2 linked regions of the Kribbella sp. NBC_01245 genome follow. The protein of the gene in region 2 interacts with the protein of the main gene of each other region in a pairwise test. Links are inferred from orthologs where the notes say so. Each region holds a gene or a part of one and is shown on either strand. Other genes may lie near its edges. The genes, in order: OG394_RS20755 and paaC.

Region 1 (14,472 bases), 2.3 Mb from region 2 along the record:
GTTACAGCGGCACAATGGCGTACGTGATGCGCCGCCCGAGCGAGCTGCGACGCCAGGTGCTCTGGCTCCAGGCGTGGACCGTCGCGCTCCTGATCCTGGTGGTCTGCAGCACCTCGATCGTGCTGGCCAAGGAACAAGCGGACCGCGCGGCCGCCGTCGCCGGCGTTCCCGCGCCGGGCTGGTGGGAGCTGACCCGGCCGGAATTGCGGTCGCTGCTCGGCCTGGCCTGCCTGATGCTCGGCATCTCGATCGCCGGCAACGCGCTGGTCTCGTGGCGGGTTCGCCGCTCCACTCGCGGTAAGGGGACCCAGACGCTCGCCTGGATGCTCGACTTCTACGAGGGCGTGCTGCACGCGGCCCGCGAAGGCCTGCTGCTGCTCGACGCCTCCGGGCAGGTTCAACTCGTGAACGACGAGGCGCGGCGCCTGCTCGGCCTGCACGACGTACCGCCCGGGACAGGGGTTGCCGAGTTGGGTTTGCCGGCCACGCTGGCAAACCTGCTCACCGAGGGCCGCACGGCGTACGACGAACTGCATTTGGGCGCGAACGGCGTGCTCGTGGTGAACCAACTCCCGGCCCAGACGGCCGATGGCGGGCGCATCGTCACGCTGCGAGATCACACCCAGCTGCAGCGGCTTCTCGGTGAGCTCGACGCCGTGCGGAGTCTGGCCGAATCCCTGCAGGCGCAGAACCATGAGGCGTCGAACCGCCTGCATACGGTGGTCAGCCTGATCGAGATCGGCCAGCCGGACAAGGCCCGCGAGTTCGCCGTCTCCGAGTTGCAGTTGGCTCAGGCGATGACCGACCGGGTCGTCGGCACGGTCGGCGATCCCGTCTTGGCTTCGCTGCTGCTGGCCAAACTCGCGCAGGCGCAGGAGCGCGGCGTACTGCTCGGTCTCGATCTCGGCTCGGAACCACTCGATGTCCGGCTGCCGGCGCAGGACGTCGTCACCGTCGTCGGAAACCTGCTGGACAACGCGATCGAGGCTGCCCGAGGTGGTACGGCGCCACGTCGGGTCGAGCTCGTCGCCCGAACCACCCGCGAGTACGTCGATCTGGCCGTCACGAACACCGGTGCGGAGCTGGGGGCCACCGATCTGGCGCGGATGTTCGACCGTGGCTGGAGTACAAAGGCCGAGCCCGGGCATGGTCTGGGGCTCGCGCTAGTGCGCAGTACGGTCGAACGCTGGCAAGGTCAGCTGATGGTCGATCCCGACTCGGAGATCGACGACCTGCCCGCGCTGACCGTGCGGGTCCGGCTGCCGAGGGCGGTGAGCGGTGTCTGAAGACCTGCGCGTGCTGGTGGTCGAGGACGACCCGATCGCCGCCGAGGCCCATCGCACGTACGTCGACCGGCTACCGGGATTCGCCTGCGTCGGCGTAGTCGGGTCGGCAGCCCACGCCATCCAAACGCTCGCCCAGGGCCAGATCGACCTGGTACTACTCGACATGAACCTCCCCGACGGCCACGGCCTGGACGTCGTACGACGTATGCGTGCTGCCGGTCTAGGTACCGACGTGGTCGCGGTGACGTCTGCCCGGGAGGTGGCCTCCGTACAAGCCGCGGCCCGGATTGGCGTTGTGCAGTACGTCTTGAAGCCGTTCGCCTTCGAAACGCTCCGTGACCGGTTGACAGCTTACGCCCGGCAGAGGCGTTCGGCGACGGCTGGGCGGACTGTGGCGGACCAGGACGAGGTCGATCGGTTGTTCCGGCCGGTGGTGCGTCCGGAGAACTCGAGCGTTCCCAAGGGCTTGGCCGGGTCGGTGCTGGAGCGGGTGGTTCGGCTGCTCGGTGATCGCGAAGGCTGGACTGCGGAGGAAATCGCGACAGAGCTCGGCACTTCGCGTATTACGGCCAGGCGGTACTTGGAACACCTGGCCGACCAGGGACAGGCCTTGCGGACGCAGCGCTACGAAGGGCGCAGTGGGCGTCCGAAGGTGGAGTACTCCTGGATTTCCGAGAGTTAGGCGCGGATCAGGGTGGCCCAGAGGTGGGGCTGCAACTGGTGGCCTTCGGCGGCCATGTCGTACGCCCACATCAGCTCGCCCTTGACCAAGCCGTACAGCCGGTGGCCGGCGCTGACCTCTTTGGCCGTGGCCGTGCGCGCGACGACGTCCGTGCGCATCTCGATCTTGGCGCCGTCGATCTCGCCGTACCAAACCTCGGCGAAGCCGGTCGGATGGGCCAGCACGACCTCGAGCTTGCCCTCGGGCTTCGGCCGCCAGAAGCCGGTCTCGACCGCGAGCGGGCGCTGCTTCGTGCCGTCCTCGCCGACGATGTAGGTCTGGCTGACGTAGTGCAGGTAGGGCTTGCCGTTGTGGCTGAAGTCGATCTGCTGCCCGAACTCGAATTTGTCGATGGTCGGGTACTCACCGTGGCCGCGGCCCTCCCAGCGACCGAGCAGCCACGCGAGCGGCATCAGGTCGGGGTGCAGGTCCTGCGGGATCTCGAAGGCCATCAGGGCGCCGATCAGGACCGGCCGCGATAGAGCCGGTAGACGACGAAGGCCGAGAACCACCCCATGAAAAGGGTGACCAGGACCAGCAGCGAGGTGAAGACGACGTGCAGCACGGCCACAGTCTAGGGGATGCGCGCGGCCGGTCCGTGACTACGCTGTGGTGATGTCGCGCACCCTGGTGATCAAACTGACCGCAGGCTCGGACGAGGCGGAGCGGGCCAACCAGGCCTTCACCGTCGCCGCCTCGGCCCTCGCCTCCGGAGCACCCGTCTCGCTCTGGCTCACCGGCGAGGCGGTCTGGTTCGCCGTGCCCGGACGGGCGGAGCAGTTCGACCTGCCGCATGCGGCGCCGCTGAGTGACTTGCTGGCGGCGGTGCTGGCTGGAGGCACGCTGACCGTTTGCACCCAGTGCGCGAAGAGGCGGGAGCTGAGCGAGGCGGATCTGCTCCCCGGCGTGCGCGTCGCCGGGGCGCCTACGTTCACCGAGGAGATCCTCACCCCGGACGCTCAGGCCATCGTTTACTAGCTCCGGCCTAGACCTCCTTGCCGGCTTGTTGCTGCTTGCCGGTCTGCTGGGCGCGTTGGTGGTGCGCGCCGGGGGTCGTACCGGCGTGCGACTGTGCCGATGGAGCCTGTCCTGGCCGTTGGGCAGCGCCTGCGGCCGGGGATACGCCGCCGACGCCCATCTCGTGCAGCCTGTTCATCTCGGGTGATCGGGCCGGCTGAGCGTGCTGCGCTGTGGCCGTCTGACCTTGCTGGTCCTGCAGCCCCTTCCGCCCCGGCTGCTCCGCTCCCGGCTGTCCCTGCTGCCCTTGGCGCAGTTGGGCCTGGGTGAGCTGGGTCTGGCCAGGCTGGTTGTTCGCGGCCTCTTGTGCGGTGACCGGTTCGCCATCGGAGACGTACGGATTCACGCCTTCGTTGTCGAGTTCTGGGCCCTTGGACTCGACCTCTTCGGAAACGTAGGGGGACGGCGCGTTGGGGTCGGTCTCGACCCCGGACGCGGTCTCGGCGTCGTACTCGGAGTCAACGCCGGTCTCGACCTCGGACGCGGTCTCGGCCTCGAGCTTCGTCTCATCGGAGGCATACGGGGACGCCGGATCGGACTCGAGCTCGGTCACCTCCCGCTCGGTCTCCTCCGTCCGGTCGACGGTCTCCTCGGCCTCGGACTGCGCTTCCTTGGTGGTCTCCGGCTCCTTGTCGGCGACCTCGAGATTGGGCCCTGCCGGCGGCTCGTTTGTGTGCGCTTCTTCGACCTTGGCGTCGCGCAGCTCGTCGACCGCCTGGGGGTCGGGCCCGGCTAGGGGCGCGGCCTCCGGCCCGGCCGTGATGTCCCGGTCGACCTGGTCCGGCGCTTCGGCCTCGGGTCCGCTGGTCTCCTGCTCGGGCTCGGTCCGCGCGGGCTCATCCAGCTGGTTATTGTCGAGCTCGCTCTGCGCCTGGAGCGCCGCGGCACCCGCTGCCCCGGCCGCGCCCGCCGCCAGGGCCGGGTCGACGGCGTCGGGGGCCAGGTCGTCCCGCTCGCGGTCGCGTTCGCGCTCCTTGGCCTTCTCGCGCTCGTGCTCGGGATCGCGGCCCGGATCGAGGTCCTGCTGGGCGTCGAGCTCGGGCTGGGCCTGCGGCTGGTTGGTGTCGTCGTTCTCGTTCTCGCTCTCGGCCTCCTCTTCCCGCTCTTCGCGCTGCTCGTCCCGGTCGTCGCCGCGATTCTCGTCCTGGTCCTCGCGCTCTTCGTCCTGGTCGTCGCGTTCTTCCTCCCGGTCGTCGCGCTCTTCCTCGCGGTCTTCCCGCTGCTCGTCGCGCTCCTCCCGCTCGCGGTCCAGCTCGGCCTCGCGCTCGGGGTCAGGGCCGTTCACCCCGTCCCGGGCGTGCTCGCCGAGCCGCCGGTCGTGGTCGGGCCCGGGCGGGTTGTGCCGGTCGATGGTGCGGTCGAGATCCGGGTCACTGCGGCGGCTGTCGCGCAGCCGCTCGCGAACGAAGTGATCGACGAGAACGCGCAGATGGGCCTCCCGCGCCGCTGCCTGCTGCCGCGCCTGGACTCGCTTGTGCATTGCCTTGAGCAACGAGCTCATCCCGCGCCCGAAGGCCTTGAACTCGTTGAAGATCTCCTGCTCGGCACTCATCGCGTCACCTCGGCGGCGTAGACGGAGTAGTTGATCCCGACGGCCCGGGTCGGCGAATCGGCCTCTGGCTGCTCGGCGTACAGGTGGAACTCGGCACCCCGTCGCAACCACACGGCGAGATGCCGCCGCCCGTCGGCGACCTGGCCGGGACCGCCCGGGAATTCCGGCTGCCCGAGCATGCCGACGTACGCCGGCTCGCCCCAATGCCTGCGGGCGAGCTCGACATGACGCGGCCAATATTGGTCCAGCCCCTGCTCGGCGAGCGGGATCTCCGCCGGAGCGATCTGGTACGCCGACCAGCCACTGCGCGGGCTCTCCGGCAACACCACACCGGGATAAACCTGCATCAACGTCTCGCGCCGGGTCATCAACCCCCACGAACTCTGGTCCGGATCGATCTCGGTCGACTCCTCGATCGGCCAGGGCAACCACCCCGTGGCCGCCGAAACCCGCTGCGCCAACGCGACGACCCCTGCCCGCCCCACCTCGACCGGCCCCCAGAGCCGGGTCCAATCGGGCACGTCGGCCAGATCCGCCATCGCACGCTCGTCATCGTCCAGCGACCGATCCTGCGTCTTCACCCGCGCTCCTCCACCCGTGGCAACCGATAGCGCCCACCCTAGGACGCCCGAGGCGCACCCCGGGCTCCCAAAGCCCTTCCCTGTGGATAACTAGCGGAGCGGAGGCAGATCCCAGTCGTCGTCGCGGAGCCGGAGAATCGCCCACCCCACCGCGGCGAATCCGACGGCCTGCAATCCCCAGCCGAACAGGTCGAGCGTGTGGCTCGCGACGATCACCGCGGCCAGGTGGATCGGCTGCGACACGATCGTGCAGACCGCCGCCCACCGACCGACCACCCGCGCCCGCCAGAGCGCGACACCAAGCAGCACGGTCCCGAGGACGTGCCCGAGTACGAAGACCACCCCGGCCACGTCGACCGTCGGATGAATCGTCTCGTACATGCGCGTGATCGCGCCGGCGTCGAGCCCCGCCTTGCCACCGGCCCAAACGTAGTAGTCCGACGACGCGAGCCACGGCAGTGCCAGATAGCCCGGCACAAGCAGCACCAGAGCCGCCGCTGTGAGCCGCGGAGCCCGCCGCCGGGTCAGCCGCCCGACGAAGTACACAGCCGGCACCAGCGTCAGGATCGCGACGAACCCCATCCACAGGACGAACGACATCCGGCCCGGCTGAGCCAACATGTCGCCCACGATCGTCGCGGGGGCGTCGGCCGTGTCGTACGGCAGGAAGTACCGCAGCAGCGCCACCGCCGCCGGCCCGATCGGTAGCAGCAATGCCGCGAACCACCGCGTGGCCCGTCGGGTATCAGCGCCGGCGACCTCAACCACCGTGTCAGTCATCGCGCACCCGCAAACTGCCGCGCCGGCACCAGCACAAGCGCCGTACCAACAACAGCCAACGCAATCGCCAGCCCCGCGACGACCATCGCGGCCGCGGGCACCCCACCGGCAAAGAACGCCGGTACGGCGGTCAGCGCGGACAGCAGCCGCAACACGATCAACGGCACCACCGCGCGCCGTACGCCACGCCATGCGAGCACCACCAGCACAAGGCTGATCAGCCCGATGGCCGACGCGATCAGCGCGATCGACATCGGCGGGTGCTCGCCGTCGGTCAGCAGCGGACTGGCCAGATCACCCAACGACAGCAGCCCGAAGACGACGAGCCCGGCCCGAAACTTACGAGACATCAGAACCTCCCCTGGACAAACGCCCCTCGATCGAAGGACCTGCCATCACCCTGCGGCGGATGCCCGCACGGCGCCCGGGGCGGCGTTCACCAGCTGCCGGGAGGTTGCCCGGGCTATCCAGGACTGCATTCCCGGGACGCCGGGACACCTCAAGGCGCACACTGATCCACATGACGGCCGGCAAGCGAGTGCTAGCGGGCGGCCTCGGGACTTTCGCCGTCCTCGAGGTCGCGGCAGCGGTCGTTCTGTGCCTGGTGGTCTCGTGGACCTGGCAGGACGCGCTCGAGAGCTTCGTCGTGACCAACGGTCTGATGGGCCTGACCTTCGCCGTCTGCGGCGCGGTGATCGCCTGGCACCGCCCGTCGAACCCGATCGGCTGGCTGTTCGTGGCCGACGGCATCGGCCACGCCACCACCGCCGCCGGCGCACCGCTGGTCCAGGCCCTGCACGACGGCGCCGCGCCGATGGTGGCGCAACGACTGGCACTGACGGTGTTCCAGTGGTCTTGGCCGTGGTCGATCGGGCTGTTCCTGCCGCTCGCGCTCCTCCTCTTCCCGGACGGACGCCTGCCCTCGCGCCGCTGGCGACCCGTTGCCATCGGCATCGTCGTGACCGCGCCCCTCTTCGTACTAGAGATGGGGACGAGCCCTGACAAGCCGTTCGAGGACGGTCCCCGCGGCTACTTCACCCTCTCGTCGTACGACGCCTGGCAGCCGCTGTGGACCGCGACCGAGATTCGCGGCCTGCTCGTCTTCCTGCTCGCGATCATCGCTCTCGTACTGCGCTACCGCCGGGCCTCGGAAACCGGCCGCCGCCAGCTGCTCTGGCTGCTCCTGGCGGCAGTGATCGTGCTTGCGTTCATGACGCCCTGGTCGCTGGTGGCCGGCACTCCGATCCTGGTGCTGCTGGCGATTCCGCTGGTGCCGATCGCGGTGGCAGTGGCGATCGTCCGGCATCAACTGCTGGACATTCGCCTGGTCGTATCCCGCGCGCTTGCCTGGGCGCTGCTCTCGATAGTTGCCGTCGGCTCCTATATTGCCCTGGTCGCCGTCCTGGACTCGTTCATCTCGTCCCAGCTCGGCCGATCCGCCGCCGTGACCGTGATCGTCGCCCTGCTGATCGCACCCGTCCTGCCTCGCCTGCAGCGACTGGTCGACCGAGCGATGTACGGCGACCGCCGCGATCCCGCCCGCGTCGCCTCCCGCGTTGGCGAGCAGCTCTCCACCAACCCGGCCGGCGGTATGCACGGTGTCGTCGCGGCCGTCCGTTCCGCCCTGAGACTGCCGTACGTCGCAGTCGAGGCGGACAGGTCGATCCTGGCCGAGGACGGGGTGGCCGGCACTGTGGTTCCAGTGGATCTCGAGTACGGCGGGACCGCCGTCGGCTCATTGCTGGTGGGACTCCGCCGAGGTGAATCCGAGTTGTCCACAGCCGATCGGAACGTGCTCTCCCTGGTCGCCGTACCGCTGGCGGTTGCCGTGCAAGCGACGCGCCTGTCCGCGGAGCTGCAGACGTCCCGGGAACGGCTCGTCGCCGCCCGCGAGGAAGAACGTCGTCGGCTCCGACGGGATCTCCACGACGGACTCGGTCCCACCTTGACCGGTATCGCGTTCACCGCGGACGCTGCCGCCAACCTGGTTTCCACTGACGCCGCACGGTCGACGGAGTTGCTGAGCATGTTGCGAACGGATGCCCGCACCGCGATTGCCGACGTACGACGCCTGGTCGACGATCTGCGGCCGCCCGCGCTGGACGAGCTCGGGTTGGCCGGCGCCTTGCGGCAGCGGGCGGATCAGCTGTCCTGGCGAGCGGATGGCGCTTCGGTCACGGTCGAGGTATCAGCCGAGGGGTTGCCCGCGTTACCGGCCGCGCTGGAGGTTGCGGCGTACCGGATCGCCACCGAGGCGCTGACCAACGTCGTACGGCATTCGCGCGCCACGAACGCCGTACTGGCACTGCGGTGTGGTGCCGAGCTGGAGATCGAGGTCACCGATGACGGGCCGCCGAACGGCGCGTGGAAACCGGGTGTCGGGCTGCAGGCCATGCGCGAGCGGGCGGCGGAGCTGGGCGGCCGGTTCGAGGCCGGGCCGTCGGAGCATGGCGGCCGGGTGCGGGCAACGCTGCCGCTGGTGAAGTCGTGAACGCCATGGGAGTGAACGACATCAGGGTGGTGCTTGCGGACGACCATCCGGTGGTCCGCGCCGGGCTGACGGCGTTGCTGTCGTCATTGCCCGGGATCGAGGTGGTCGGGGTCGCGACCACCGGTCGCGAGGCGGTGCGCGAGGTCGTCACCACGAAACCCGATGTGGCCGTGCTCGATCTGCAGATGCCCGATCTCGACGGGTTCGCGGCGACTCGCGAGATCGCCCGGGTGGCGCCCGAGGTGGCGGTGCTGGCGTTGACGATGTTCGAGGACGACGACTCCGTGTTCGCGGCGATGCGTGCGGGGGCGCGGGGCTACCTGGTCAAGGGTGCCGAGCAGGAGGAGATCGCTCGCGCGATCCGGGCGGTCGCGGCCGGTGAGGCAATCTTCGGCCCGGGCGTCGCGCGCCGGGTGCTCGGCTTTTTCGCCGCTCCGCCGGCACCCGCCGAACCGTTCCCCGAGCTGACGGCCCGCGAACGCGAGATCCTCGACCTGCTGGCCGCCGGGTTGCCGAACGCGGCGATCGGGCAGCAACTCGGCCTGGCCTCGAAAACCGTCGCGAACAACGTCTCCACGATCTTCACCAAACTCCAGGTCGCCGACCGGGCCCAGGCCATCATCCAGGCCCGCAACGCCGGCCTCGGCAATCCCGATGTTCGTGGGCGGTAAGCGGCAAGGGGGTCCGTTGCGGCGATCCGTGCGTTGTGATGGAAAGCATGAAGCTGCCGTCTCCTCCGAGCGAGGACTCGTTCTCGTCGCCACTGCATCACCCCCGGGTTGCGACCGTGCTGGGGCGCTGGCTCGGGATCGCCGTACTGGTGTGCTTTGTGACCGGCCTGCTGAGCCATTGGCAGCAGGAGACGCCCGCCTGGTTGACGATTCCCAGCCGACCCGCGTCGTTCTATCGCTTCACCCAAGGCCTACACGTCGCGTCCGGCCTGGTGTCCGTGCCGCTGTTGCTCGCCAAGCTTTGGACCGTCTATCCGAAGCTGTTCGCGAAACCGCCTAGTTTCAAGGCCTTCGGGGAGATCCTCGAACGCCTGTCAATCCTCGTACTCGTCTCCGCCGTCGCGCTCGAGGTCTTCATAGGCTTTCTCAACACGCTGCAGTGGTACCCGTGGCCGTTCCCCTTCCGCCAGACGCATTACGCCTTGGCCTGGGTGATCGTCGGCGCGTTACTGGTCCACGTCGCGGTGAAGCTGCCGCTGATCGTCACCCACTGGCGTCGACCGACTCCCTTGCCCGAAGCAACGACCGGGATCAGCCGGCGTACGTTGTTCCGGACGGTCGCGGGCGCTGGCGCCTTGGTAGGCCTCACCGCCGTCGGCCAGTCGGTACCAGCGCTCGGCCCGGTCGCCGTACTCGCTCCTCGTCGTCCGGGCATCGGCCCACAAGGGCTGCCGGTCAACCGGACGGCAAAGGACGCCGGCGTGATCGCCCAGGCCCTGTCGCCGGATTGGCGTTTGACCGTTGCCGGGCCGCGCGAGCTGACGTACTCGCTCGACCAGTTGAGGGCGCTGATCCAGCACGGCTCGGACTTGCCGATTGCCTGCGTGGAGGGCTGGAGCCAGGGCGCCAGCTGGGAGGGCGTCCGGGTTCGGGACCTGCTGCGGTTGTGCGGCGCCGACGTGGGGGCCCGCGTCCGGGTGGTGTCGCTCGAACGCGGAGGCTTCTACGGAACCAGCGAACTCCCGCCACAGTTCGCCGCCGATCCCCTGACGCTTCTCGCCTTGCGGGTCAACGGCGAGATCCTCGACCTGGATCACGGCTTCCCGGCCCGGATCATCGCGCCGAACCGGCCGGGCGTACTGCAGACGAAGTGGGTCCACCGCCTGGAGGTGCTGTGATGGGCCGTACGACCGTCCGGGGTATCACCCGGTGGAGCATGTTGCCTACCGATGCCGCCAGGCTCGCGTTGGTCGGACTGGGATTGGCCGCCGGGCTGTACGGCGCTTGGTTGCTGCTGCACCACCTCGAACCGCCGGCGCTGATCCGCCTGCCGCTCTGGCTCGGCGGTGCTGTATTCGTCGACGACTTCGTCATCGCACCAGTCGTCATCGTGGTGGGCTGGTTGCTCACCCGCCGACTGGGCGGATCGGACGCGCTCGCTTACGTCCGTACCGCGTTGCTCTATATCGGCCTGACCAGTCTGATCGCCCTGCCGCTCTTGCTCCGGCAGGGCATGGGCGCGAACCCGACAGTGCTCGCGCGGAACTACCTCCGCGACTGGTTATTGCTAGAGGCAACCATCGTGCTGGTCACCCTCGCCGTGTTCGCCGTACGGCGACGCGCTAGACGGCCTTCGGATTAAGGAGAGTACGAGCCTCGTCGGGGGCCATCGGCGGGCGTTGGGCCAGAGTGGCGAGCGTTGCGGCGCGCTCGACCAGGTCGGCGTTGTGGGTCACGGGCTTGCCCTTGGCCAGGGTGAGGGTGTCCTCCATGCCGACGCGCAGGTGACCGCCCATCGACAGCGCCGCGAGCGCCACCGGCAGGGTTGTCCGGCCGACGCCCGTTGCCGACCACGACGTCACCGCCGAGGGCAGACCGTTGACCGCGGCAACCAATGCCTGCGGAGTGCCGGGCATCCCGCCGGGCACGCCCATCACCAGGTCGCAGTGCACCTTGCCGCCGTACGGCAGACCGAACTTGTCCAGCAGCCGGTGCAACGCGGCCACGTGCCCGAGATCGAACAGCTCGAACTCCGGCACGATCTCGCGCTCCTGGGTCAGCCGGTAGAGCTCGGTCACGAACGGCCAGGGGTTCATGAAGACGTCATCGCCGAAGTTGACCGTGCCCATCGTCAGCGAGCAGGAGTCGGGAGCGGCGTCGAGCACCCGGAGGCGGTGCTCGAACGGGTCCGTGACGGCACCACCGGTCGAGAGCTGCACGATCAGCGCGCTGTTCTCCCGGACGGCCGCGACGGTCTCGGTCAGCCGGCCCAGGTCCAGCGTCGGCCGGTGCTCGGCGTCCCGGATGTGGATGTGGATCATCGCCGCGCCGGCCGCCTCGCAGCGCTTGGCGGTTTCCACCAGCTCGTCGAGCGTCGTCGGCAGCGCCGGGCAGTCGGCCTTGGCCGTCTCGGCACCAGTGGGAGCCACGGTGATCATCGTCGTCATAGGACGAATCGTGCCAGATGTGCCGCTCGAACGGGAGAATCCCCCGTCAAACCGCCCGATCACCGGACGATCTGGCCCGCTCGGGCGTTCGGGCAGACTGGGGGCATGAGAGCCGTCGTACAGCGTGTCAGCCAGGCATCCGTCACCGTCGAGGGCGAGGTGGTCGGTGCGATCGATCGGCCGGGGCTGCTCGTCCTGGTGGGCGTGACCCACGACGACACCGCCGAAATCGCGACCGCCCTCGCCGCGAAGATCTGGACCCTGCGCATCCTCAAAGGCGAGCGCTCTTGCGCCGACGAGCAGGCCCCGATCCTCGCGATCAGCCAGTTCACCTTGTACGCCGATACGCGCAAGGGTCGTCGGCCATCCTGGTCCGCCGCCGCGGCAGGGCCCGTCTCGGAACCTCTGTACGACGCGTTCTGCGACGCGCTCAAGACCCTCGGCGCCGAGGTGGCTCGCGGCCGCTTCGGCGCCCACATGGACGTGGCCCTCGTCAACGACGGCCCGGTCACCCTGATCCTCGACAGCTGAAACCGCTGGCAACGAGAAACCGGACTCTCCGAACCTGGATCACGGGGATCCTGGTCCGGAGAGTCCGGTGGTGTTTCGGTACTGCTACCTACTACCCAGCTGAACCGGTGAGGTTCGAGTCAGTTGGGCTATCAGCCGACGACAGCGGCCTCGGAGTAGGCGATCTTCACAGTGGTGTTCAGCGCCTTGACCCGAACCACGAGGGCCGTGACGGAGATGCTGCTGCCGCGCTTCTCGACCTTGTTGAAGGTCAGCGAGGCGATGTCCAGCACGTTGACCGTCTTGTTGACGCCCTGCGGAACCGGGATGACCTTGTCACCGACGCGGATCGACAGAACCTTCGACCCGGCCCACAGCTGCGTGTGGGTACCCGTGGTCTTGGAGGCCTTGGCCCAGGAGGTCACGGCCTCGACGACGATCTTGTGATCGCCACTGCCGATCGTGACTCGACCCGTCTTGGCGTTCATCTCGGCCGTCGCGCTGTCAGCCGTGGTGGTGCCGCGCTTGGTGGTGGTGACCGCGCCGGCGTAAGCCAGACCCGGGACCTTCACCTCGGCGACGCCCTGCGTGTGCGACTTGCCGCCGGTCGTGATGCAGAGGGTCTGCAGCGACGTCGGGCTGGACTTCACCAGGTCGCCAACCTTGACCTCGGTGCCGTAAGCCTTACCGCGCAGCACACCACTGACCGGGCCACCGACCTCGGCCTTGGTGAGCAGAACGGCGACCGTCGCGCCCTTCGGCAGGAACTTGTTCTTGATCGTCGAATGGATCAGAACGGCCGCCGAGTTCGCGGTCGCGCTGGACGACGTCGTCGACAGCTTCTGGTAGTTCAGCACGATGAAGCCGAGGCCCGGAACCGAAACCTTGGTGTTCGGGTCGGCCTTGATCAGGTTCGGCACGGTGACGCTGCCGATCTTGATCGCGAGGATCTTGGTGCCGGCGCTGGCCTCGAACTTGCCGTTCTTGTTGACGGCCGAAGACCAGTTCTCGACGCCCTTCAGCGTGAGCAGGTTGCCCAGCTTGACATCGACAGCGGTCGCCTTGGTGATGGAGCCATTGCCCCGCTTGTCGTTCACCGTGTTCGTCTGGGTCTTCACGGTGCGCGCGATCGCCTGACGGTTGACGTTGGCCGTGGCCAGGTCGTTCGTCTCGTGGATGCCGACCTTGGTGGTGCAGGCGTGCTGAGACGAAACCTGCGGGCCACTGTCAGCCAGACCGGTGAAGACGTAGGTGCCGTGCGCGAAGCCGCTGTAACCGAACTTCTGCGCGGCGGTGGCAGAACCCGACGTCAAGGCAATCGTCGAAGCTACGCCAACGGCGGCAACTGCGCCGGCGACGACCAGCTTCTTGTATCCGATGCGGGGTCGCATTGACCCCTCCTCCCTGAGTAATGACTCGACCCGCGTTCGGGCCAGGACAGAAGGGACAACTCGCCCGGTTGCCGTAGGTAACGAGACCGATGCAGACCGAGACCTAACCGTGACAATTGACCTCATCCTGTGAGAAACCAGGTCTTGCGCGTAACCTTCCCGCCTGCATCCCCCGGCGAGTCGCCTTGCCAGCAAGCCTTTTGAGCCATCGCTCTGCCGGTTCCTGCAACCTCGAAGCAAGCCGATGTGACTGACGAAGAAGCTTGTTACCGTCCGCCGGAGAACTCGAGAGAGCTCCGAGCAGAGGGGGAAGTTATGAAACGAGCGCTTCAAACCGTGGCGGTCACGGCAGCCCTGACCATCGCGGCAACGGCACCGGCCGAGGCGGTCATGTCACAGAGGATCAGCTGGAAATTCAACACCGTCGCTTCACCTGTCACCACGGTGATCGACGACAGCGGCAAGTCCCACCTCGGCACGGTGACGGCCTCCAACGGCGGCCAGATCACCACTGTCGCTCCGGGACGAGATGGTGCCGGACAGGCCGTGCAGTTCCCGGCGCTCTGCACCGGGACCGGCTGCCCGAAGGCGATGATCAGTACGCCGGACGAGGCCTCGCTCAACCCGGGTGCGCTGGATTTCGCGTACGGCGCTTGGGTGAACGTGGTTCCGGTCGAGTTGACCGCGGACCACGGCTCCAACCTCTTGCAGAAGGGGCTCTACAACACCGCGCAGTGGAAGCTCCAGCTGGACAAGACCTCCGGGACGCCGAGCTGCGTGATCCGGGAGGCCGGTGGCGCGGACCCCAAACTGGTCACTTCAAGTGTCAGCATTTCGGACGGCCAATGGCACAAGGTCACCTGTCAGCGGATCGCCGGGCAGTTCCAGATCCTGGTCGACTCGATCGACCGGACGGCGGTGCCGGTGACCGTGGCCGCGTCGTACGTGGTGAATCCGGTCGGCCAGCCGTTGACGGTGGGCGCGAAGAGTATCGGCACCGATAACGACCAGTTCCACGGACGGCT
Region 2 (14,471 bases):
CGCGCCTGCGGCAGTGCTCGGTGCGGCCACTGGCCCGGGTGAGGTCTGACCGATCGCGACGCACCTTGACGCGCGCGCAGCTTCCTGAGTGGACTGGACCCGGGCCGGGTCAAGGGCGCGCATGCGTCGGCGTCAGCCGATGGAACCCTTGACGCGGCCCGGGTCCACCAGAGACTTCGCAAGACCTCAGGGGACGGGTGAAACCAACACAACCCGGGCAGAAGTCCGTACCTGGCAGGCGTTTAGCGTTGATTCGTCCGAATCCGCCCGCCTACGCCGGTGACCAAACGACCCGCCGCAGGAAGGGCGAGCAGATACAGACGAATCAACGCAGAGCCTGTGCTGGAACGCGATGGTCGGGATTCACGCTCACTGGGTCGTGCCGGCTGACGTCCGGTAGACGAGGCAGCCGCGCTGCTGCAGGGCGTCCACCCAAGCTGGTACGCCGTCGAGATCGAGCCAGCGCAGGTCGAGCTTCTCCAGCGCCGGGAAGGCGTCCGCGGCGAGGTCGGGCAGCGCCGTGATCCGGTTCGCCCGGAGGTCCAGCTGACGCAGGTGCGGAAGGCGGCTGAGTTGGACCGGGAACTCGGTCAGCGCGTTCGCTCGCAGGCTGATCACTCGCAGGTCGGTCAACGCTTCGAAGGTACTGGGCAGCCTCTCGATGGGGTTGCCGTCGAGGTGGAGCTCCCGCAGTGCGCGCAGACCGCCGTACCCGTCGGGGAGTTCGGTGAGGCGGTTGCCGTACAGGCGTAGCTCGACGAGCGCATCGAGGCGACCGAGAGCGGCCGGGAGTTTCTCCAGGCCGTTGTCGGTGGCGCCGAGGTAGCGAAGCGAGCCGAGATCGCCGAGCGATTCCGGCAACTCGGTGATGGCGAGATCGCTGACGTACAGGAATTCGAGCCGGCCCAGGCGGCCGATGGACTCGGGCAGCGCGGTGATGCCTTGGTGGCTCAGATCGAGGATCCGGAGCTCGGGGAAGTCCCCCAGCCATTCGGGCAGCGTGGTCAGCGCGTTGTCGTGGAGGTACAGCTCCCGCAGCCCGCGGTGCCGCCGGATATCCGGGTCGAGCTCGGTCAAACCCCGCCCGCCAAGATTGAGCGATTCCATCCGCCGAGCCTAGTCCGGCCGGCCGGACACATGTCAGGCGTCGAAGTCGAGAGTGACCTTCGGCGTGGTGGGGTGGGACTGGCAGGTGAGGACGTAGCCGGCCTGGATCTCGTCTTGTTCGAGGGCCCAGTTGGTGTCCATCCGGACCGTGCCGTCGACGACCTTCGCCCGGCATGTCCCGCAGACGCCGCCCTTGCATGCGAACGGCGCGTCGGTCCGGACGGCCAGAGTCGCGTCCAGCACCGGCCGATCGTGCTCGGCGAGAGCGAACGTCGAACGCCTGCCGTCGAGGATGACGGTGACCTCGGCCGCGTGCTCGTCGACGACCTTCTCCTCGACGCGGGCGACCGGCGCCTCGTCACCGACGTGGAACAGCTCGGCGTGCACGTGCTCCCGAGGTACGCCGTGGCCGAGCAGCAACTCCTGCGCGCCGACGACCAAGGCGTACGGCCCGCAGAGGAACCACTCGTCCACGGATTTCACCGGCAGGATCGTGGTGAGGATCCGCTCGAGCCGCTCGGCGTCGATTCGTCCGCTGAACAGCTCGACCTCGGTCGACTCTCGCGACAACACGTGCACAAGGTGGAAGCGCTCGGCGTACCGGTCTTTCAGATCGGAGAGCTCCTCCGCGAACATCACCGACGACGCGGTCCGGTTGCCGAAGAGCAGCGTGACGCGGCTCTCCGGCTCGACCGCCAGCGTGGTCGCCACCAGGGACAACACCGGCGTGATGCCACTGCCCGCCGCGACGAACGCGTAGTGCTTCGCGTTCGCCGGATCCAACGGCGTGTTGAAACGGCCGAGTGGCGTCATCACCTCGACCGTGTCACCGACGGCCAGCCCCTCAGCGGCGTACGACGAGAACTCGCCACCAGGGATGCGCTTGACCGCGATCCGCAGTACGCCGGAACCGGCCGGCGAGCAGATCGAATAGCTGCGGCGTACGTCGTCGCCGGGCCGTCGCACGGTCAGGTGCTGCCCGGCGGCGAACGCGTACTCCTCGGCCAGCTCGGGCGGCACCTCGAACGTGATCGCGACCGAGTCGTCCGTCAGCATCTCGATCGCCGACACCTTCAGCGGGTGGAACGTCGCGCGACGCCTGCTCATGGTCGTGGCGCCGGCCGTTGTGGTCGTCATCAGCACTAGATCGCCTTGAAGTGGTCAAAGGGCTCGCGGCAGGCGTTGCAACGCCACAGCGACTTGCAGGAGGTCGATCCGAACCGGCTCAGCTCGGTGGTGTCCGGCGAACCGCACAACGGACAGCGCAGCGTCAACGCCAGCATCACCGGCGCACCGACTGCCCGGCGCCCGGTCGGCGGCGCGATGCCGTACTCGACGAGCTTCTGCTTGCCGGACTCGCTCATCCAGTCCGTCGTCCAAGCGGGCGACAACACGGTCTCGACGCGATGCCGCTCGACGCCGAGTGCGTCCAGGGCAACGCCGATCTCGGTCCGGATCATGTCCATCGCGGGACAGCCCGAGTACGTCGGCGTGATCACCACGACGACCTCGTCACCCTCGAGCCGTACGTCGCGCAGCACGCCGAGGTCATCGATCGTGAGCACCGGGACCTCCGGATCCGGCACCTCGCCGACGACCCGGCGGATCTCGCTGACGCCCGGCAGAACGGTCATCACCAGGACGCTCCGGGATGCGAACGCGCGACGTGCTGCAACTCCGCCAGCAGGAACCCGAGGTGTTCGGTATGACGGCCATCCCGACCACCCGAGTGCTGGTACGACGCCTCGGGCCGCGTGCAGGTGGAAGCGTCGATGACCTCGGTCACCCGGCGGTGCCACTCCTCCTCCAGCGTCGACGGATCGACGGCCACGGGCAGGCGTTTGACCAGGTCGTCGGACGCGAACATCTCCGCCGTGTACGGCCAGAGCGCGTCGAGCCCTGCCTGCATCCGGCGATGGCTCTCGTCCGTACCGTCGCCGAGTCGCAACACCCACTGGGTGGCGTGGTCGACGTGATACGCGACCTCCTTCACGGCCTTGCCCGACACGCCCGCGAGCGTCTCGTCCGAAGACTCGCGCAGTACGTCGTACAGCAGGTGCTGGTAAGTCGCGAAGTAAAGGAGCCGGGCCATCGCGTGACCGAAATCGCCGTTCGGCAGCTCGCACAGCTGGAGGTTGGTGAAGTCGCGCTCGTCGCGGAAGTACGCCAGGTCGTCCTCGGTCTTGCCGACCATCGAACCGGCGTACGCCAGCAGCGTGCGGGCCTGGCCGAGCTGATCGAGCCCGATGTTGCCCAGGGCAACGTCTTCCTCGAGCTGCGGGGCGGCGGCGATCCACTCGGCGGTGCGTTGCGCCGCGATCAGCGCGTCATCGCCGAGGCGGAGCACGTAGGCGTAGAGGTCACTCACAGCTGCTCCACGCCGTCAGGGATGTCGTAGAACGTGGGGTGGCGGTAGACCTTGTCGCCCGCGGGATCGAAGAACTCGTCCTTCTCGTCCGGGCTGGACGCGGTGATGTCCGTGGCCGGCACGACCCAGATCGAAACGCCTTCTTGTCTACGCGTGTAGACGTCCCGGGCGTTCCGCAGGGCCATCTTGGCGTCGGGCGCATGCAGACTGCCGACGTGGACGTGGGAAAGCCCGCGGCGCGAACGCACGAAGACCTCCCAGAGCGGCTCGATCATGCGGCGCTTCCTTGCTTCTGCTTCTGCTTATCGGTTTGCTTTTCGGCGTACGCCGCGGCCGCCTCGCGGACCCAGGCGCCGTCCTCGTGCGCCTTCACGCGATGAGCCAGGCGCTGCGCGTTGCAGGGGCCATTGCCCTTGACGACCTCGTACAACTCGCTGAAATCCGGCTCGGTGAAGACGTAGTGATCGCCCTCCTTGCGCAGCCCGTCATCCGGCACGCGCAGACCGAGGATGTCCGCCTGCGGCACGGTCATGTCGACGAAACGCTGACGCAGCTCGTCATTGCTGTGCCGCTTGATGCCCCACGCCATCGACTGCGCGGAATGCGTCGAGTCGCCGTCGGGCGGCCCGAACATCATCAGGCTCGGCCACCACCAACGGTCCAGCGCGTCCTGCGCCATCGCCTTCTGCGCGTCGGTGCCGTTGCACAGCGTGTAGAGAATTTCGAAACCCTGCCGCTGGTGGAACGACTCCTCCTTGCACACGCGAACCATGGCCCGTGCGTACGGACCGTAGGAACAGCGGCACAGGGGCACCTGGTTCACGATGGCGGCACCGTCGACCAGCCAGCCGATCGCGCCGATATCGGCCCAGGTCAGCGTCGGGTAGTTGAAGATGCTCGAGTACTTCTGCCGGCCGGTGTGCAAAAGGTCGAGCAGATCCGCCCGATCCACCCCGAGCGTCTCGGCGGCGGCATAGAGGTAGAGCCCGTGTCCGGCCTCGTCCTGCACCTTGGCCATCAGGATCGCCTTGCGCCGCAGCGACGGGGCGCGGCTGATCCAGTTGCCCTCCGGCTGCATGCCGATGATCTCGGAGTGCGCGTGCTGCGCGATCTGCCGGATCAGCGTTTTGCGATACCCGTCCGGCATGACGTCCCGCGGCTCGATCCGCCCATCGGCGTCAAGCGTGGCCTGAAAGCCGTCCACCTCGCTACTCATACCCCCACCATAGCCCACTTGTGACACTTCATGTCCAGATTGCCGTTCAAGTGTCACAACCCACCTCCCAACCGGGCGTGGGGGCCATGCCTGGCAGTCGCCGTGGCGATGGAAGGATGGCGGATATGAGCAGCGAGCACTCCCACCCGCACGCCCCCGCTCCCACTGGTGATCCGGTGCCCAGCGGGCCGATCGCGGAAACCAGCGTGCGGCTGGCCCTGCCGAACGAGGCGAAGGCGATCGCCGAGGTCCAGGTCGCCGCCTGGCGCCGCAGCTACCGCGGCATGTTGCCGAACGAGTTGCTCGACCAACTGGAGCCCGAACACTTCGTCGAACAGTGGCAGCAGTCCCTCCTCTCCCCCGGCGAAGCCCGCAACCGCGTCCTCGTCGCCCTGGCCGGCCGGCACCTCGTCGGCTTCGCCGCGCTCACGCCGTCGGACGACCCGGACGCCGATCCGGGTAAGGACGCCCTGGTGGCCGAGTTCTGCATCCACCCCGACGCGACCCGCCTCGGCCACGGCTCCCGCCTCCTGCACGCGATCGTCGACACCGTCCGGGCCGACCGCTTCACCCGCGTGACCTACTGGGTCAACGCCCAGGACGACGCCACCCGCGCCTTCTTCACCGACGCCGGCTGGGCCGCCGACGGCGCCCACCGCGAAATGGGCGAAGACGACACCAGCACCGTCCGCATCAAACAGATCCGCCTCCACACGGACCCCACCGCGACGGACTGACTACGGGCTGGTGAGGGTGAAGCGTTGGCGGTAGGCCGTCGGGGTCAGGCCGGTGCGGCGGCGGAATTGGGTGCGGAGGTTGGCGGCCGTGCCCAGGCCGGTTTGGCGGGCGATCGTGGTCAGACGGGTTTCGCCGCGTTCGAGTAGACGGCAGGCGAGGGCGATTCGTTCTGCCGTGAGCCACGCGAGGGGCGTCGTACCGAGTTCGGCCTGGAAGCGGCGGTGCAGGGTCGCCGGGCTCACTGCGGCGTACGACGCGATGGCGCCAATCGTCAACGGGGTGGCGAGTTCTGACCGGATCCACGCCAGGATCGGCGCGAGCGAGGTGTCGGCGACGACCGGCACGGGTTGATCCACGAACTGCCGCTGCCCGCCTTCGCGATGGGCGGTGAAGATGAGCCTTCTGCTGACCGTGTTCGCGACTTCCGCGCCGTGGTCCAACCGGATCAGGTGCAGACCGAGATCCAGCGCGGCCGCACTACCCGCAGCGGTGTAGACGGGGTCGTCCGCGACGTACAGAACGTCCGGTTCCAAACGCACCGCTGGGTACATCTCCTCGAACAACTCGGCCCATTGCCAGTGCGTCGTGGCCCGCCTGCCGTCGAGTACGCCCGCCGCGGCCAAGGTGAAGGCGCCCGTGCAAAAGCTCACCAGCCGAGCGCCGCGATCAGCCGCGCGCGCGATCGCCGTACAGACCGCTGGGTTCGGCGGTTGGTCCGGATCCGGCCGGTTCGGGACGATCACGGTGTCGGCCTCCTCGACCGCATCCAGGCCGGCGACGTCGGACAGCGCGAACAAACCGAGATGCATCCGTACGGCGGGCTCGGGTGCGCAGAGGCCGAAGTCGTACCAGGGTCGGTCGATCTCGGGGCGACGCAGGCCGAACAACTCGGTCGCCACACCCATTTCGAACGGGTTGGAGCCGTGGTCCACGATCACCCGAACCCGGTGTTGAGAGGATCGTTGCGACATGTGCTATTCCTAGCACTCACGCGTTCGGCTGTCAGCCACGGATGATCGAGTGGTGAGCAACGAACCGATCAGCCTGCAGGCCGCCCTCAAGACCTTCGACGAGTTGTGGAGTCCCCGCATCGTCGCCCGGATCAACGATTACGACGTACGCGTCACCAAGGTGGCCGGCGACTACGTCTGGCACGTGCACGAGAACACCGACGAGTTCTTCCTGGTCATCGACGGCGAACTCGGCATCGGCCTACGTGATGGCGAACCGGGCGAAGAGCGGGACGTGATCCTGCCGGCCGGATCGGCCTTCGTGGTGCCGAAAGGCGTTTACCACAAGCCGTTCTCGGACGGCGGCGCCTCGATCGTCGTGATCGAACCGGCCGGCCAACCGACCACCGGCGACCGCCACGAGGACATCCCCGACCACATCCGCACCCACACCGGCCTCGAGCTGACCTAGTCTCGCGCGTCAGACGAAACGAACCCAGCGGCACGTGTTGTATGCCGCTGGGCTCGTTGTTACGGGACTGCTCAGTTGGCGTCGGGCGCGACGAGCTCGGGGAGCTTGACTTCGAACTTCGCGGTGAACGGCAGGACCAGGAGCTTGTGGCCTTGGTCTACCGCGGAGTTGGCGATGCCGATGGCCCAGGCGGCAGTGTTGTAGCGCTGGTTCGGCGTGCCGTGGTGGCTAGCCGAGGTGAAGCCGCAGTCGCCGACGTTGTAGAACGTCTTCTGGTCCGCGAGCTGCCGGGCCTTGTTGAGCGCTTCGCCCTGCGAGTGGACCATGAAGTAGCTGCCGAAGGCGTCGGCCATGAGCTCGGTCCGACGGGTCGCCTCCGGTCCGGTCAGCGTGGTCTGGAAGAGATCCTTGGCGTACTGGACCTGGTGGCCGTACTCGTGGGCGAGGATCGCGCGCGGCGCGACCTTCGAGTCGATACCGATGGCGGCGTAGCCCTGCAGGACGCCATCACCCATGACGATCTTCTTCGTCAGCCCCATGGCCAGCAGTTCGGGCTCATCGCTGGGGTCGAAGGCGAAGGCGTTGAAGGTGAAGTACGGGTGGGCGCCATGCTGGAGGCCGGGCGCGGCGTTCATCAGCTGCAGGTAGACCTTGGCGGTTTCCAGGGCAGCCTCGGCGGTGCCGCCGAACATGGCCCGGATGACCCTGGCCAGCCGGTTGACGTCCTTGAACACATCGGCGCCGTGCATCGGGGTGAGCTGGATGTCGCTGCCATTGACGTCCCAGAACCCGCGGAGGTCCTTCATCTGCGAGGTGAGCAGGTTCGTGTACTCGCCATTGACGCCGAACCTGTTCGCCTTGGACTCGGTGCCGAAGAACAGGGCGTCATAGGTCGGGAACAGGGGGGCCGGGGTGAATGCCAGAATGATCAGCTCGATCAAGGGCATTCCCGCGACGGTCGAGTTGAGCCAGTCCCCGAGCGGAGTTTGCTGGCACTGGTAGTCGGCGGGGTTGATGACGTTGTCGGCGATCTCGGCGGCCTGCGTGTCGCGGATTCCCAGCTTGGCGTTGAGCTCCTCGACCCGGTCCAACGTGTCGGCGGGCAACTGCGCGACGAGGGCACGGATCTTGGCCTTCTCCTCCTCGGTGGCGGGATGCAGGGCCATGAATGCCTCGACGCGCTGCTGGAGCGTCTCGGTGGCGGCGCTCGTCGCGGTTGTGGTCGTCGCTGTTGTGGTTGTCGACGGGTCGGCGCCGGCGGCGTGGGCGGTCAGTGCCGGCGCGATCAGGCCGGTCAATGCGAGTGACGCGACGACGGCGAGTGAAGCAAGCTTTCTCATTGCACATACTCCTTTGGCTGCCGCAGCGCGGGGTCTTGGGACGCGAAGCGGATGGCCCCAAGTAGACCGCCCGTGCAGCAGGCCTGGTCCAGTGCAACCAGTACACATATTGTTGGTGCGTGACGAGCCGGCCGGCCTCAGCGACATCTGTCGTGGATGCGTGCCAGCGCGCCCTCGGCCTGGCGTTGCGACGCGAGACCGAGGCCGCCTTCGATCTGCTGGACACCACCATCGCCGCCGCCGACACCGCGGCCGACACCGTGCGCCACCTCACCGAGAGCATCTTCCTGGTCGCGCGGTGGACGGGCGACTACCGGCGGGGAGTGGAGATCCTGCGGCGCATGCTCGAGCGCGCCGACGACCCGACGACCCGCGGCTGGATCACGGTCCGGATGGCCATTCTGGCCGGAGCGGCGGAGGACACCGAGCTGACGGCCGCCGCGCTCGGCGACTTCACCATCGCGGGGGACGATGCGGGCCAGGCGATGTCCATGCTCACCATGGCCTTCCCCAAGAGCGACCTGTTGCCGAGCGCGGCCTTCCGACTCGAACTCGTCGACGCGGCCCGCGCGGTCGGCGAGCGGCTCGCGGACCCCGTCATCGTCGCCCGAGCCGACGGCGCCCAAGCGGCCCTGCTCACGTATGAGGGTGACAACGACGCCGCCGACGCCGCCTACCGCCGGGTCTGGGAGCCCTTTCGCGTCGGGTCGCCGCTGCTGTCGAGCGAGGTCGCCAACGTCGTGCTGAACCACTCCCTCGCACTCCTGTCGTGGGGCCGCTTGCGCGAGGTCGACGAGGTCTGGGATCGAACCCGCCATATCGTCACCGGCCCGCGCAACCGAGACTGGCATGCCCTCATCCGGGCGACCGCGATGATCCACCTCGGCCAGTACCGGGCCGCCCGTGACGTCGTCGCACCGTTGACGAACGCGAGCGAGGAGGTCGCGGCGTTCGGCACCGTCCTCAACGTGGCCGCCGGTCTGGAGCTCTCGGCGACCGCACCCGATCTCGACCTCGCCGCGGAGTCGGAACTCCTCGAGGGACGGAGCATGCAACTCGGCGCGATGGCGCGAAGCACCCAAGCCGCGCTCCGCGCAGTTCGCGGCGAACCGCGACCGCACCGCGACCTCGGTCCCACCCTTCGACGCCTGGCCGCGAGCAGGCCACGCTTCGGGTGGGACTGCATCGCCGTCACCTTGGCCGAACTCGCTCCCGGCGAAGCCGACGAGGTGCTGACGGACATGTGGGACTTCTGGCCCGCCGGGCCGCGCCCCGCAGTCCAGCGACTGTTCACCGAGACACTGATCGGCCGGAACGACCCCTACCCGTCCTTCGTCGAGGTGGCGGACCGGTTCGAGGCCAACGGGGAGTTCCATTCGGCGGCGCGTGCCATGGCGCACGCATCCCGGGTCGCGCCATCAGGAGGCGAGTCGCTTGTCGCCCACCGGCGGGCACTGGACCTGTACCGGCTGACCGACGCTGAGCGCAGCATGGCCAATCTCCTCCGCGATCGGCGCATCCGTCGCGAGCCCGGGTCACCGACGATCCCCGAGAGCCAGCGGCACGCCGTCAATGCGGGCCTCACCACGCGAGAGCGCCAGGTCACCGAGCTCGCCGCCGAGGGCCTGACCGGCCGAGAGATCGCGTTGAACCTGGGCATCAGCCAAGGCACAGTCCGCAACCACCTGCAACACGCTCGGGAGAAGCTCGGCGGCCTCTCCAAACGGGACTTCACCCGATTCAAGTAGGGCACTAGCCGGTGACGTGACGGGCGGCCTTCCGATAGGCGGTCACGAGCCACGCGACGAATTCGGCGTCTACCTCAACCGGGTCGGCCAGCCGGAACACGTGCACGACATTGCCCACCGAGTAGACGTCGATCCGCCGGAACCGTGGGCTTTCCAGGCGTTCGGCCAGTACGACGTGCCCGTCCAGCCAGTTCTTCCGGGGTACGAACGCGGCGAAGCTCATCCCGTGGTGCAAGGCGATCCGCGTCTTCTCCGACAGTACGTCGACCGGGCCCAAGCGCCGTACCTCTTCGACCACGCGGTCGAAGGTCTCGCGCACGACGACCGCCTTGCCCGCGAAGTGGTCGTCGAGCTCGTGCAGCGGCGCGCACGTGTGCGTCTGATTCCGGTTGGCGAAATCGCGTCCGCAACGCACGCAGACCCACATGCGTTGAGCGTAGCCCGCGGTTCCGGGAATGTGGTCTGGGTCACGTAAGGGCTGGATCGGGTGTCGATAGGGGCACAACTGACCGGTAGTGGTCAGTGCCTTTACCCGGACGTGGTTTGGAATTGGTAGTTTTCGCGGCGTGCAATCCTCCGACGTCAATCTGACGACCACCGCCCAGGTCCGACCCAGCGTCGGGCGCTTGCATGAGATCGACCTGCTCCGCATCATCGCGGCGATGGCGGTCGTGCTCTACCACTACCTGTTCTCGGCGTACGCCGGCGACCATTCCGAGCTCGAGTTCCCGACCGGCGGGCTGATCGCGCGGTACGGCTATCTCGGTGTCGACTTGTTCTTCATGATCAGCGGATTCGTCGTCCTGCTCAGCGCGTGGAACCGCAAACCAAAGGCCTTCGTCGTTTCGCGGGTCGTGCGGCTCTATCCGGCGTACTGGATCGCGGTGACGCTAACGGCGGTCGTATCGGTGTTGTTCAGCCAGGGCCGGTTTCCGGTGGGAGCCGTGCAGTACGTCGCGAATCTGACGATGTTCAACTCGCTGCCCAATATCGAGAACGTCGACGTCGTCTACTGGACGCTGTGGGCAGAGCTGCGCTTCTACATGATCATTTTCGTGCTGACGCTGATCGGCATCACCAAGACGCGCGTCACGATCGCCTTGTGGGCTTGGCTCGGACTGACCTTCGTGTACCAAACCGGCGTACTGCCGTCGGCCGCGGATCTCGTGCTGAACACCCAGTTCTCGCACTACTTCATCGCCGGCATGGCGTTGTGCATGATCTACCGCTTCGGCATGAGTTTGCAGGCCGGCGCGATCATCGCGATCTGCCTGGGCAATGCGGTCTATCGGGCGATGGAGTTCTCCGACGCGGTCCAGAACCGGTATAGCGCCGAGATCCACAACGGCGTCGTCGTCGCGATCATCGTGCTGATCTTCCTCGTCCTGACGCTGGTCGCGCTGAAGCTGACCCACCGCTTCGCCCGTCCCTGGTTCGTCGTACTCGGAGCGCTCACCTACCCGCTCTACCTGATCCACGCGCACATCGGCTTCATCATCTTCGAACGCCTCGGCACCCACCTGAACCGCTACCTCCTCGTCACCCTCACCGTCCTGGTGATGCTGGCCGCCGCCTACGCCATCAACCGCTTCGTCGAAACCCCCCTCGCCCCCCGCCTCAAAAAAGCCCTAGACCGCCTCACCTTCCGCCGCCCCGCCTCCCAACACCGCGCCTAACCGCCTCGCATCCCTCAGCACGCCCGCATCCCATGTCCGACCGTCGCACGACTGCTGGTGCCCTCGGCGTCGACGTTGTCGCACAGGCCACGCTCGGCCGCGGAGCGCTCGACATCCGCAGCCGCCTTCTGCCGCGAGTCTGGCACTGCTCTGGTGGGCGGCCCGTTCCGGGCTGAAAATTGGGGTGGTGCCCGTTGACGCCGTATCACTGTGGTTCGTTTGAGGCCGTCCGCGAGTCGGGCGCCGGGAGTTGCGTTGTGGGCCTTTCAGTGTTGCCTTTGAGCACGCGGACTAGATTCGCCGGATCCTTGCAGCTCCTGCGGGCACCGTGTTTGCCGGTGCGTTGTGTGGAGGTGGGTTGTGGTGCTGGAGCAGACGCAGGATGTCGAGGAGATCATCGCGCGGGTCGCGGCGCTGGACATCGGTAAGGCCGAGTTGGTGTGTTGTGTGCGGATTCCGGATCCGGGCCGGCCGGGGCGCCGGTTGCAGGAGGTGGACCGGTATTCGACGATGACGCGGTCGTTGTTGCGGCTGGCTGACCGGCTGGTCGAGCTGGGGGTGTCGCGGGTGGTGATGGAGGCGACCTCGGACTATTGGAAGCCGCCGTTCTATCTGCTGGAGGCGGCCGGGTTGGAGACCTGGCTGGTGAACGCCAAGGATGTGAAGCATTTGCCGGGTCGGCCGAAGACCGACCGGCTGGATGCGGTGTGGTTGTGCAAGGTGGCGGAGCGGCAGATGCTGCGGGCCAGTTTCGTGCCGCCGTTGCCGATCCGCCAGTTGCGGGATCTGACCCGGTATCGGGTTGATTTGGTGAACGCGTGCACTGCGGAGAAGAACCGGGTGGAGAAGCTGCTGGAAGATGCCTGTATCAAGGTGTCGGTGGTCGCGTCGGACATTTTCGGGGTGTCGGGGCGGGACATGCTGGCCGCGCTGGCCGGGGGTGAGCGGGACCCGAAGGTGCTGGCGCAGTTGGCCCGGTCCCGGATGCGGGCCAAGATCGGTGACCTGGAAGAAGCCTTCACCGGATACTTCACCGACCACCACGCCTATCTGCTGGCCAAGATGCTGGCCCGGATCGACCAGATCGAAGCCGATATCGCCGACCTCGAAGACAGGATCGGCGACCAGATCGCCCCTTTCGCCGAGGCGGTGGAACGACTCGATGAGATCCCCGGCATCGGGCGGGTCACCGCGCACGTGATCATCGCCGAAATCGGGACCGACATGACCCGGTTCCCCACCCCGGGCCACCTGGCGTCGTGGGCCAGGTTCGCCCCCGGGGTTAAAGAATCGGCCGGGAAGAAGAAAGGCACCGGCGCCACCGGCCACGGCAACTCCTACCTGGCCCGGGTCCTGGGCGAGGCCGCCGTCTGCGCCGGTAAAACCGACACCTTCCTCGGCGAACGCTACCGGCGCATCGCCAGACGCCGCGGCCGCAAGAAAGCCATCGTCGCGGTCGGCCGCTCCATCCTGGTCATCGTCTGGCACCTGCTATCCGATCCCGACGCCCACTTCCACGACCTCGGCCCCGACTTCTACGACAACCGCATCAACCCCGAACGGAAACGACGCAACCACGTCCGCCAACTCCAAGCCCTCGGCTACAACGTCACCCTCGAACCCGTCGCCTGACCACCGAGCACACAACCTCCCGGCTCCGCTGCGCTCCGCCGGAACACACGCACGCCCCAACACAGTCATTTTCGGACTAGTGGTCGCGTCTGAACCTTCCGCGAGTGGTCGGGCAATACGCGACCACTCGCGGCAGGTTCAGACGCGACCACTCGCGGACAAAAGGAAGCGGGCTGACCAGGGCTTCGTTGTACGTCGCGCCGGCCGCCGCCGTTGCGACATCGCGCTCGTCGGCCGCCGCGCATCGCGAACGTCGGACGCGGACGCCGGGTCGCCGTAGAGCCTCGGCTGGGCGGGTGCGGGGACTCGTATGCCGTGGGGTCTCGCCTAGGCGGACGGGGACGTCGTACACGGTGCATGGCCGAATCCCAACGGTGCAGGGGGATTTGTGGATAACCATGCCGCGAGGTGCCTTGTTGTGTGGCGCGCGTGCACGCGCAAGGAGGCACCTCGCGGAAGGGTTTTCCACAGGTGGCGTATTTCGGGTCCGACCGTCGTTGGGGAGGGAAATGGTCAAGGGGGTAAGGGGTTGCGGGCTCGTGGAGGTTGGTGAGCAGGGGTGGCGGCGGCAGAAGTTCTTGGGATTGGAAGGGGGACTGGCCGGGGAGGGAGTGGACCTGGGGTGGGGTGGCGTGACAGATTGCGACGGACCAATCACGCAGTTCCCGCAGCCGCACCCTGCATCGGATCCTGCAAGGCCGTCCGTTGGAGGATGTATGAAGTTCCGTGCCCTGGCCGCAAGCCTCGGTGCCGGTGTTCTCGCGCTCACGTTCGTCTCGGGTCCGGGTGCCGTTTCGGCGTCCGCCGACCTGATCGTCACGGTCCAGCCGACGCGGACCATCGTGGCCGAACGTTATCTGGAGCAGGAGTTGAGCTGGCGGAAGTGCGGGGAGCCGGCGCTGCGGACGCAGTGCGCGCTGGTGACCGTTCCCCGCGACTGGAGCAACCAGAGCGCCGGTGTCGATCTCGAGGTCGCGATCAGCAAGGTCGCGCCGAAGAAGGGCAAGCCGAGCCGGATCGTGGTCGGCAATCCCGGTGGTCCCGGTGCGCCTGGTCTGGGCATGGCGCCGTTCCTGGCGAGCCGGCCGGCGCTGGCCAAGGGTCACCTCGCGGTCGGGTTCGACCCGCGCGGCACCGGTGACAGTACGACGATCACCTGCGACGGCTCGCCGTTGTTCACGATGGACGCGCGCGATCGCGACGGGGACAACCTCGACCTGATCG

Evidence for each region.
Region 1: the proteins of paaC (region 2) and OG394_RS20755 interact in binary tests that used the Escherichia coli proteins (3 or more experiments, as listed by UniProt). The link is inferred for Kribbella sp. NBC_01245 from one-to-one orthologs.

Annotation. Positions count from the first base shown.
Region 1 is NZ_CP108487.1:4,646,228-4,660,699, forward strand. What follows is about bases 124-3,123. They hold OG394_RS20755 (response regulator), read left to right. Parts: upstream 124-1,278; coding sequence 1,279-1,968; downstream 1,969-3,123. Other genes in these bases: OG394_RS20750 (sensor histidine kinase), read left to right, coding at 124-1,286; OG394_RS20760 (FABP family protein), read right to left, coding at 1,965-2,459; OG394_RS20765 (DsrE family protein), read left to right, coding at 2,623-2,985; OG394_RS20770 (hypothetical protein), read right to left, coding at 2,993-3,123. Also shown: more of OG394_RS20750, read left to right, coding at 15-123; more of OG394_RS20770, read right to left, coding at 3,124-4,576; OG394_RS20775 (hypothetical protein), read right to left, coding at 4,573-5,157; OG394_RS20780 (hypothetical protein), read right to left, coding at 5,248-5,937; OG394_RS20785 (hypothetical protein), read right to left, coding at 5,934-6,287; OG394_RS20790 (sensor histidine kinase), read left to right, coding at 6,458-8,428; OG394_RS20795 (response regulator transcription factor), read left to right, coding at 8,434-9,099; OG394_RS40110 (molybdopterin-dependent oxidoreductase), read left to right, coding at 9,147-10,277; OG394_RS20810 (hypothetical protein), read left to right, coding at 10,277-10,741; OG394_RS20815 (3-keto-5-aminohexanoate cleavage protein), read right to left, coding at 10,722-11,546; dtd (D-aminoacyl-tRNA deacylase), read left to right, coding at 11,652-12,077; OG394_RS20825 (choice-of-anchor P family protein), read right to left, coding at 12,209-13,447; OG394_RS20830 (LamG-like jellyroll fold domain-containing protein), read left to right, coding at 13,763-14,472. UniProt on the Escherichia coli protein: Member of the two-component regulatory system DpiA/DpiB, which is essential for expression of citrate-specific fermentation genes and genes involved in plasmid inheritance.
Region 2 is NZ_CP108487.1:2,353,573-2,368,043, forward strand. Bases 1,609-4,607 are described here. They hold paaC (1,2-phenylacetyl-CoA epoxidase subunit PaaC), read right to left. Parts: upstream 3,476-4,607; coding sequence 2,741-3,475; downstream 1,609-2,740. Other genes in these bases: paaE (1,2-phenylacetyl-CoA epoxidase subunit PaaE), read right to left, coding at 1,609-2,244; paaD (1,2-phenylacetyl-CoA epoxidase subunit PaaD), read right to left, coding at 2,250-2,741; paaB (1,2-phenylacetyl-CoA epoxidase subunit PaaB), read right to left, coding at 3,472-3,750; paaA (1,2-phenylacetyl-CoA epoxidase subunit PaaA), read right to left, coding at 3,747-4,607. Outside these bases: OG394_RS10380 (leucine-rich repeat domain-containing protein), read right to left, coding at 370-1,107; more of paaE, read right to left, coding at 1,141-1,608; more of paaA, read right to left, coding at 4,608-4,691; OG394_RS10410 (GNAT family N-acetyltransferase), read left to right, coding at 4,817-5,428; OG394_RS10415 (helix-turn-helix domain-containing protein), read right to left, coding at 5,429-6,400; OG394_RS10420 (cupin domain-containing protein), read left to right, coding at 6,453-6,851; OG394_RS10425 (hypothetical protein), read right to left, coding at 6,923-8,191; OG394_RS10430 (LuxR family transcriptional regulator), read left to right, coding at 8,311-9,939; OG394_RS10435 (DUF5655 domain-containing protein), read right to left, coding at 9,944-10,366; OG394_RS10440 (acyltransferase family protein), read left to right, coding at 10,566-11,615; OG394_RS10445 (hypothetical protein), read left to right, coding at 11,648-11,791; OG394_RS10450 (IS110 family transposase), read left to right, coding at 11,982-13,247; OG394_RS10455 (alpha/beta hydrolase), read left to right, coding at 13,964-14,471. UniProt on the Escherichia coli protein: Component of 1,2-phenylacetyl-CoA epoxidase multicomponent enzyme system which catalyzes the reduction of phenylacetyl-CoA (PA-CoA) to form 1,2-epoxyphenylacetyl-CoA. The subunit C may be essential for structural integrity of the alpha subunit.